DNA from 3 places in the Streptomyces sp. NPDC051567 genome. Region 1 is predicted to be linked to each of the others. Evidence: riboswitches for the same ligand, from Rfam matches in the RefSeq annotation. Region 1 holds a riboswitch; each other region holds the start of a gene.

Evidence for each region. Region 1 has a riboswitch for cyclic di-AMP ahead of ACIA5F_RS20860 (M23 family metallopeptidase). Riboswitches for the same ligand answer to the same signal wherever they lie in the genome.
Region 2: linked by a shared signal. The riboswitch ahead of ACIA5F_RS25045 (transglycosylase family protein) and the one ahead of ACIA5F_RS20860 (M23 family metallopeptidase) in region 1 are both predicted to bind cyclic di-AMP.
Region 3: linked by a shared signal. The riboswitch ahead of ACIA5F_RS15780 (peptidoglycan DD-metalloendopeptidase family protein) and the one ahead of ACIA5F_RS20860 (M23 family metallopeptidase) in region 1 are both predicted to bind cyclic di-AMP.

What each region holds. Positions count from the first base shown of each region.
Region 1 covers NZ_JBITDK010000019.1:33,286-36,453, reverse strand. Annotated here, with positions in the region: gene ACIA5F_RS20870 (M16 family metallopeptidase) at 1-97, shown strand, start outside; gene ACIA5F_RS20865 (M16 family metallopeptidase) at 94-1,485, shown strand; cyclic di-AMP (ydaO/yuaA leader) riboswitch at 1,689-1,848, shown strand; gene ACIA5F_RS20860 (M23 family metallopeptidase) at 1,861-2,676, shown strand; gene ACIA5F_RS20855 (GntR family transcriptional regulator) at 2,889-3,168, shown strand, end outside.
Region 2 covers NZ_JBITDK010000028.1:8,109-11,276, reverse strand. Annotated here, with positions in the region: gene ACIA5F_RS25050 (transglycosylase family protein) at 1-750, shown strand, start outside; cyclic di-AMP (ydaO/yuaA leader) riboswitch at 1,027-1,196, shown strand; gene ACIA5F_RS25045 (transglycosylase family protein) at 1,200-1,922, shown strand; gene eno (phosphopyruvate hydratase) at 2,313-3,168, shown strand, end outside.
Region 3 covers NZ_JBITDK010000012.1:32,824-35,991, forward strand. Annotated here, with positions in the region: gene ACIA5F_RS15780 (peptidoglycan DD-metalloendopeptidase family protein) at 100-1,173, opposite strand; cyclic di-AMP (ydaO/yuaA leader) riboswitch at 1,178-1,351, opposite strand; gene ACIA5F_RS15785 (tyrosine-protein phosphatase) at 1,667-2,491, shown strand; gene ACIA5F_RS15790 (aspartate aminotransferase family protein) at 2,521-3,168, opposite strand, start outside.

The DNA of each region.
Region 1 (3,168 bases):
CGAGCCGCTGCCGGACACCGGGGCCGACGGGGCCGACGATCACGCCGATCACGCCGATCACGCAGGGAACGACGAGAACGAGGGGGCGGAGCAGTGACCGACACCGCAGCCGTCACGATGACCTTCCACCCGCGCCCGCAGGCGGGCGCACCGCAGCCGTGGGCCTTCCCGGCCCCCGAGCGGGGCACGCTGTCCAACGGCCTGACCCTGCTGCGCTGTCACCGGCCGGGCCAGCAGGTGGTGGCGGTCGAGATCAACCTCGCCGCCCCGCTGGACGCCGAGCCCGAGGGCCTGGACGGGGTGGCGACCCTCATGGCCCGCGCGCTGTTCGAGGGCACCGACAAGCACTCCGCCGAGGAGTTCGCGGCCGAGCTGGAGCGCTGCGGCGCCACGCTCGACGCACACGCCGACCACCCCGGCATCCGGGTCTCCCTGGAGGTCCCGGCCTCCCGCCTGCACAAGGCGCTGGGCCTGCTCGCCGAGGCGCTGCGCGCCCCCGCCTTCGCCGACTCCGAGGTCGACCGGCTGGTGCGCAACCGGCTCGACGAGATCCCGCACGAGCTGGCCAACCCGCAGCGCCGCGCCGCCAAGGAGCTCTCCAAGGAACTCTTCCCGGCCTCCCTGCGGATCTCCCGCCCGCGCCAGGGCACCGAGGAGACGGTGGCCCGCGTCGACTCCGGGGCCGTGCGCGCCTTCTACGAGGCCCACGTGCGCCCCGCCACGGCCACCGCGGTGGTCGTCGGCGACCTGACCGGCATCGACCTGGACGCCGTCCTCGCGGACACCCTGTCCACCTGGACCGGCGACACCGCCGAGCCGCGGCCGGTCCCGCCGATCACGGCGGACGACACCGGCCGGGTGGTCGTCGTCGACCGGCCCGGCGCGGTCCAGACGCAGCTGCTGATCGGCCGGATCGGGGCGGACCGGCACGACCGGGTCTGGGCCCCGCAGGTGCTCGGCACGTACTGCCTGGGCGGCACCCTGACCTCCCGTCTGGACAAGGTGCTGCGCGAGGAGAAGGGGTACACGTACGGCGTGCGCGCCTTCGGCCAGGTGCTGCGCTCCACCGCCGACGGCAAGGGCGCCTCGATGCTCGCCATCAGCGGCTCGGTGGACACCCCCCACACCGGCCCGGCGCTGGAGGACCTCTGGAAGGTGCTGCGCACCCTCGCCCAGGAGGGCCTGACCGACGCCGAGCGGGACGTGGCGGTGCAGAACCTGGTGGGCGTGGCCCCGCTGAAGTTCGAGACGGCGGCCTCCGTCGCGGGCACCCTCGCGGACCAGGTCGAGCAGGAGCTGCCGGACGACTACCAGGCGCAGTTGTACGCGCGGCTGGCCGGGACCGGCACGGTGGAGGCGACGTCGGCGGTCGTGAACGCCTTCCCCGTGGACCGGCTGGTCACGGTCCTGGTGGGCGACGCGGCGCTGATCGAGGAGCCCGTGCGGGCCCTCGGGATCGGTGACGTGACGGTCGTCACCAACTGAACCGGGCGGCCCGGCCGGACGGCCGGGCGGGAGGGCTCCGACGGATTGTCCGCCGGGGCCCTCTTTGCCTGTTTGGTGGGGACGTTGCTCGTATGTGATGTGACGTACGCAACAAAAAGGCTCGCGTGTTTGGCGATCGGCTGATGATCCGCCTAGCGTCAGCCGTGCTGTCCGTCATTTGTGCCCGCCGCACCGGCGGCACCGGGCAGCGATCGCCGAGTCCCCGTCAGGCGCGAGCCTGGGGAGCCGGGGACCCACATCAGTCCCTGGGGTGAATCGGACCGCCTCGCAAGAGGAGGTCCGTAGGAGACCTTCCTGCTCCGAACCCGTCAGCTAACCCGGTAGGCGAGAAGGAAGGAAAGGATCAATCCCTTCATGGCGTTTGGCAGCAGTCGTGTCGCCGGTAAGCACCGTGGTTCCAGCCGTCTGAGCCGCAAGACCGCCGGTTATGCCGGTATAGCCGCCCTCGCCACCACGGGCGTCGTCGGCACTCTTGCCGCTCCGGCCTTCGCCGCGGACACCGACCACAAGATCCAGGACACCGGCCTCAACGCCGTCGTCGTCGCCGAGGACCTCGCGGGCGAGATCGAGAGCCAGGCCGCGTCCCAGCAGTACGCCGCCGAGACGGCCGCCTTCACGGCGCAGGCCGACGCCCTCAGGGCGCAGGCCGAGGCGGACGCGAAGCAGCAGGCCGCCGAGGCCCGGCAGCTCGCCGAGGTCAAGGCCAAGGCCGAGCGCGACGCCAAGGAGCGCGCCGAGCGCGAGGCCGAGCGCAAGCGCGCCAACACCTTCGTCTCCCCGATCGCCGGCTCGTACGTCAGCACCCAGTACGGGGCGGGCGGCAGCATGTGGTCCTCCGGCAGCCACACCGGCATCGACTTCCACGCCGACCTGGGCACCGTGATCCGGGCGGTCGGCGCGGGCGTCGTCGTCGAGTCGGGTGACGGCGGCGCGTACGGCAACAACGTCATCATCAAGCACAACGACGGCACCTACACCCAGTACGGCCACATGTCCCGGCTGAGCGTCTCCGCCGGCCAGCAGGTCTTCGCGGGCCAGCAGATCGGCCTGGCGGGCAACACCGGCAACTCCAGCGGCGTGCACCTGCACTTCGAGGCCCGCACCAGCGCCCAGTACGGCTCGGACATCAACCCGCTCGCGTACCTGCGCTCGCACGGCGTCAACATCTGACCCGCGCCCCCGTTCCACCGACGACCCCGGCTCCCCGAGCCGGGGTCGTCGTGTTCGTGCGCCGTTCCGTATTTCCGGCCGTCGTCTCCGGCCGCTCTCGGAAATGCGGGTGTGTTGCCATAGGGTCGCAGCACACGCGTCAATGGCGGGTGTGCGGCAATTCCGTCACCCGTCAATGGCGGCGGAAGTCGTGAAGAGGCGGAGGTCCGGTCTTGCGTATTCCCGCGCACACGGTATGCACAGCGATCCGCGACGACATCGTCTCCGGGTTCTTCGGTCCGGGCGGCAGGCTGACCGAGGAGGCGCTGGCCCGCCGGTACGGGGTCTCGCGCGTCCCGGTCCGCGAGGCGCTGCGGACGCTGGAGTCCGAGGGGTTCGTCACCACGCGGCGCCACGCGGGCGCCTGTGTGGCCGAGCCGACCGCGCAGGAGGCCGCCGACCTGCTGGAGCTGCGGGCCCTGCTGGAGCCGCTGGCCGCGGCCCGTGCGGCCC
Region 2 (3,168 bases), on a different contig from region 1:
TCCCAGCAGATAGCCGTCGCCGAACGGGTGCTGGCCGCGCAGGGGCCGCAGGTCTGGCAGGAGTGCGGGGCGCGGGCAGGGCTCAGCGCCCAGGGCCCCGCGGCGGACGTGGACCCGGGGCTGCCCGGCGGCTCCGGCCCCGTCGCCCCCAGCCCCACCCGGCCGGACCACGCCGTGCCCACCACCGGTTCCGGTACGCCGTCCACGGACTTCGGGGCCCCGACCCCGGGCGCCCAGTTCCCGGTCCCCGAGGGTCCCCTCGCGCCGGACAGCGGACTGCCCGTCATGCCCGAGCCGGACGCGCCGACGACCTCCCCCACGCTCCCGGGCGTCCCGGCCCCCTCCCCGGACCCCACCGCCCCGGGCCTGCCCGCGGACCCGACCGCACCGCCGGTGCCGGGCGGCTCCCTGGACCCCACCGCCCCCGCCACCCCGGGCACACCCACCACCCCGTCCGTCCCGGGCACCCCGTCCGTCCCCGCCGTCCCCGGCGCCCCGGCCGATGCCACGCTCCCGGCCGAGGGCAGCGGCAAGCACCGCGGCCCGGCGGCCGACGAGGCGCCCGGCGCCCCTGACGCCGCGTCGGGGCCCACGTACCAGGTGAAGGCGGGCGACAGCCTGACGGCCATCGCGGACGCCAGGGGGCTCAAGGGCGGCTGGAACGAGCTCTACGCGGCCAACGAGCAGGTCATCGGAGGGAACGCCGATCTGATCAAGCCCGGCCAAAATCTGGATCTAAACGGTAAATAACGGCACTTCGGACATCCGGAATCGGGTGAATGTCGGTTTTCCGTAAGTGAGACATGTGTCTCTTCCGGTCAACTGGTGTGTCCCGCCCCGGAGCTTCCGGAAACCCCGCCCTCACCTGCGCAAACGTCCTCACGGAGAGCGCAAGTAAGGGCTGTTTCTCCCCGATGGCGCTCGTTGAACATCGGGGAGAGACCTGTCTACCTTCTGAATCGCCCACCACCGTGGGCTCCTTCGACCGCATCGCCGAATCCTGCCGGCGGCCGGAGGTAACAGTCGTCGCGTCAAGCGCCGAAGGCAGGAGCGGGGGAACCAAGGTAGGCGCCGGGAACGGCCGTCGAGAGACGGTGGGGACCGGCTTGGGGTTAAGCAGCGCGCCAGTCGCGCGGCCGGGCAACTCATCCGCCCGAACCCGACAGCTCACCTCGAAGGCGTCGGTGAGGAGAAACTTCATGCTGCTTTCCGGCAAGGGCAAGCACCGCCGCGCCTCCAAGGCCACCCGCATCGTCACGCTCGCCGGTGTCGCCGGTGTCGCCGTCGCGGCCCCCCTGATGACCGCCACCACCGCCACCGCCGCCACCGCCTCCGAGTGGGACCGCGTCGCGCAGTGCGAGTCCGGCGGCAACTGGTCCATCAACACCCGCAACGGCTACTACGGCGGCCTGCAGTTCTCGTCCTCCACCTGGGCCGCCTTCGGTGGCAAGACCTACGCCGCGCAGGCCCACCAGGCGTCGAAGGCCCAGCAGATAGCCATCGCCGAGAAGGTCCTCAAGGGCCAGGGCAAGGGCGCCTGGCCGTCCTGTGGCGTGGGCCTGTCCAACTCCGCCTACACCGGTGGCGGCGCGCAGACCCCGGCTCCGGCCAAGCCGAAGACCGAGCAGAAGAAGACCGAGTCCAAGAAGACCGAGTCGAAGGCCGCGCCCAAGCAGGAGACCAAGCGCACCCCGGTCGCCGGCGCGAAGACCCCGGCCCCGGCCACCCCGAAGACCGCGCCGAAGACCGAGTCGCCCCGCACCGGCGTCGGCTCGTACGAGGTCCGCTCCGGCGACACCCTCGGCACCATCGCCCAGGCCAACGGCTTCACCGGCGGCTGGGAGAAGCTCTACGAGCTGAACAAGGACATCGTCGCGGACGCCGACCTGATCTTCCCGGGCCAGAAGCTCAAGCTCAGCTGACCCCCCTCGCGGCAGCCGCCGCGGGCGCGCACCCCCCTCCCGCGGTGACCGCCGCGGGAGCGGGCGCGCCCGCTCCCGGCAGCAGCCCCGGGCGTGTTCGCGCCCCGCAGAATTCCGCCGCCCGGCGCGTCACCGCACGCGCCGGGCGGCGGCGTTCGCGGCGGTCCCCGCACCCGGCGGCGGGCCCGGCGAGCACGGCCGTCGGGCACGGGTTCCACGGCGACGGATCAAGGGCCCTATGTCCTGGAAGAGGGGTATTCGGGCCCTTTTTCGTCCCAGGACCCGGGCAGTCGGCCGACCGAGTGCCCGGAGCCGGTTAGGCTCTAGGCGGCAAGGCCATCCCACGGCCTGACACGCCACCGCACACCCCGCGTCACATCCCAGAAGGAGATGCTCGTGCCGTCCATCGACGTCGTCGTAGCCCGGGAAATCCTGGACTCCCGAGGCAACCCCACGGTCGAGGTCGAGGTGGGCCTCGACGATGGCAGCACCGGCCGTGCTGCCGTTCCGTCCGGCGCCTCCACCGGTGCCTTCGAGGCCGTCGAGCTCCGTGACGGTGACCCCAACCGTTACATGGGCAAGGGTGTCGAGAAGGCCGTCCTCGCCGTCATCGAGCAGATCGGCCCGGAGCTCGTCGGCTACGACGCCACCGAGCAGCGCCTGATCGACCAGGCCATGGTCGACCTGGACGCCACCGACAACAAGGGCTCGCTCGGCGCCAACGCCATCCTCGGCGTCTCCCTCGCCGTCGCGCACGCCGCGTCCGAGGCCTCGGACCTCCCGCTCTTCCGCTACCTCGGCGGCCCGAACGCGCACCTGCTGCCCGTTCCGATGATGAACATCCTCAACGGTGGGTCGCACGCCGACTCCAACGTGGACATCCAGGAGTTCATGATCGCCCCGATCGGCGCGGAGTCCTTCTCCGAGGCGCTGCGCTGGGGTGCCGAGGTCTACCACACCCTCAAGTCCGTCCTGAAGCGCAAGGGCCTGTCCACCGGCCTCGGCGACGAGGGCGGCTTCGCCCCGAACCTGGACTCCAACCGTGCCGCCCTGGACCTCATCCTTGAGGCCGTCAAGGAAGCCGGTTACGCCCCGGGCAAGGACATCGCGCTCGCGCTCGACGTCGCCGCGTCCGAGTTCTACAAGGACGGCAAGTACGAGTTCGAGGGCCAGTCCCGCTCGGCCGCCGAGATGACCGAGTACTACGAGGAGCTCGTCTCCGCGTACCCGATGGTCTCCATCGAGG
Region 3 (3,168 bases), on a different contig from region 1:
CCTACGCCAACGTAAGCAGGGGTTGACGGACCGTGATCTACACCACGGTGCAGGTGAGGAATACGTACGGGTGGGACCCGGCGCACGGGCGGCGGCGGCTCAGATGTTCGCGCCCTTCGAGCGGAGGTAGCCCAGCGGGTCGATGTCCGAGCCGTAGGACGGGCCCGTGCGGATCTCGAAGTGGAGGTGCGGGCCGGTCGAGTTGCCGGTGGAGCCGGAGAGGCCGATCCGCTGGCCGGTGGTGACGCTCTGGCCGGTCGAGACGGAGAGCACGGAGAGGTGGGCGTACTGGGAGTAGCGGCCGTCCGCGTGCCGGACGACGACCTCGTTGCCGTACGCGCCGCCCCAGCCGGCCGAGACCACGGTGCCCGCGCCGACCGCCTTGACGGTGGTGCCGGAGCTCGCGGTGAAGTCGACTCCCGTGTGGTAACCGGAGGACCACGCGGCGCCCCCGGCCCGGTACGGCGTGGAGACCCGGCCGCCGACCGGGGCGACGAAACCGGAACCCGTGGAGGCGCCCGGCCCGGTGGCGGGACCGGACTCCCCGGCCGTGCCTCCGGTGGAGGTGTCCTCGTCGGCGACCGGAGGCTTGGTGGAGGGCCTGACGGCAGAACCGGAACCCGACCCCGGACGGGCTCCGTGACCAGCGGCGGCGCCGGTACCGGACGCAGAACCGGAACCGGGTTCCGGGCTCTCGGCCGGAGCTGCGGGGGCCGGAACCGGGACAGGAACGGGAGCGGAGGCAGGAGCCGGGACGGGAGCCACGGGCTTCGCCTTGCCGCCGAGCGTCAGCCTCAGGCCCGGGTGGATCAGCGACGGGTCGGCGCCGACGGCCTCGCGGTTGTCCGCGTACAGCCGCTGCCAGCCACCGGTCTGCCCGCGCTCCGCCGCGATCTTGGAGAGGTGGTCCCCCGGCACGACGGTGTACACGGTCGGCGCGGCGGCCGCGGGCGCCACCGGAACCTCCACGGCCCGCCCGGGTACCGCGCCGAGAACCGCGCCGGGGGCGTGCGCCGCGACGGGAGCGGAGGCCGGGGCCGGGGCTCCGGCCGCGTGCGCCCCGGAGGCGCCCGTCAGCGGCAGCGCGAGAGCCGCGCCCCCGGTTCCGGCGTAAGCGAGACCACGCGTTATCGAAAGGGACCTGGGACGGCGGTGCTTACCCTTTGCGGGCATGGCGGATTCCTCTCCGACGCCTGCGAGGTGAGCTGTCGGGTTCGGACGGGAGATGTCCGGCCGTTCATGTGCGGCACATGACCGGCTTCACCCCGAGCCATCCCGGTGCGGAGATCCGGAACAGCGCCTTCCTGGTTCCCCCGCTCCTGCCGCGTACGTGAATAGTCGGATGCGGTTTCCGGGCGGCGGCAGGACGAGGCGGTCCGCCCGGATCGTCGCGAAGGTAATCCAGGCCGACCGCACGGAACAAGCCGCGAATTCCCTGACGGAATCACAGAAAGGAGGGACTGCCGGAATTCCCGTCACCCTCCGTCCATTCCCCACCGCCAACAGCCGCCCCGGGCGGGCTATTCGGATTTCGTGATCAGACACTCACGGTCACCGTATGATCTGGCTCACGGGGAGGCGTCCGATCTCGCCTCCTCATACGGCAACTCGGCGCCAATCAATGCAATTCGGACACCCTGCGACGATGACGATAGGGAGAAGCTCCATGGCCCAGCAGATACCTCCGGCACCGCCGAACCTTCCGACGCCGGAGCCCGATCCGGAGCTGACCGGGGTGCGCAACTTCCGCGACCTGGGAGGTCTGCCGACCACGGACGGGCGCGAGGTCGGGCCGGGGCTCCTCTTCCGCAGCGGGCATCTGGCGCACGCCACGGAAACCGGAACGGCGTTCCTGAGCTCGCTCGGCCTGCACACCGTCTTCGACTTCCGCAACCACACCGACCACGCCGTGGAGGGGCCGGACATCGCGCTGCCCGGCGTACGGAACGTCAACATCCCGCTCTCGGACCCGGCCGACGCGGGCGATTTCTGGAGGACGGTCCACGAGGGCGGCGTCGAACAGCTCCGCCCCCTGCTGGGCGAGGGCAGGGCCGCCGCGCGGATGTCCAACTCGTACCGCACCATGGTCGAGCGCCGCACCGCCGAACACGGCCGGGTGCTGCGCGCCCTCGCCGAGGACAGCGTCCCGGCCCTGATGCACTGCGCCGCGGGCAAGGACCGGGCCGGGCTGTCGGTCGCCGTCACCCTGCTCGCGCTGGGCGTCGAGCGCGGGGCCGTCATGGCGGACTACCTGGAGTCGAACGCCCCGCACCGCCGCTACCGCCTGCGCCGCGGCGGCGAACCGGTCGGGGCCCGCGACCCCGAGGTCAAGGCGTTGCTCGCCCCGCTCTTCGACGCCCGGACCGAGTACCTGGCCGCGGCCTTCGAGGCCGTCGACGGGCGCTGGGGCGGGGTCGGGAACTACCTGGCCGAGGGGCTCGGGCTCACGCCCGGGACCCTCGGCCGGCTCCGGGACCGGCTGCTCCGCTGAGGCGGGCGCGGCAGGCCGCCGCAGGACCGTCAGCGGTTGCCGACGGCCTGCTTCACCAGCGTCCTGCCGAACTCCCACATCAGGGCGGACCCGCCGTGCGCCTCGTCCATGACCTCACGGAAGGCGCCGACGAACCGGTCGATGTCCGCCTCGTCCAGGACCAGCGGCGGGATCAGCTTGATGACTTCCAGGTGGTCGCCGGAGACCTGGGTGAGGATGCGGTGCTTGTGGAGCAGGGGCGCCACGACCATCTGCGCGAACAGGCCCTTGCGGGCCGCCTGCAGCATCGACCAGCGTCCGCGCAGTCCCAGGGAGGACGGTCTGCCGAACTCGATGCCGATCATCAGGCCGCGCCCCCGCACCTCGTGCAGCAGCTCGTACTCGTCCACCAGCGCCGCCAGCCGCCCGCGCAGCAGCTCGCCCTTGGCGCGGGCGCCCGCCACCAGTTCCTCGTCCTCCATGACCGAGAGCACCGCCAGCCCGGCCGCCATCGCCTGCGCGTTGGAACCGAAGCTGGCGGAGTGGACGAGGACCCGGTCCATGGAGGAGTAGACCTTCTTGAAGATCCAGTCCTTGCCCAGGGTCGCGCCGACCGGCACGTAGCCGCCCGACAGCGCCTTGGCCACGCACACCAGGTCCGGCTCCACGCCCGGTTCGTGCTGGTAGGCGTAGAAGTC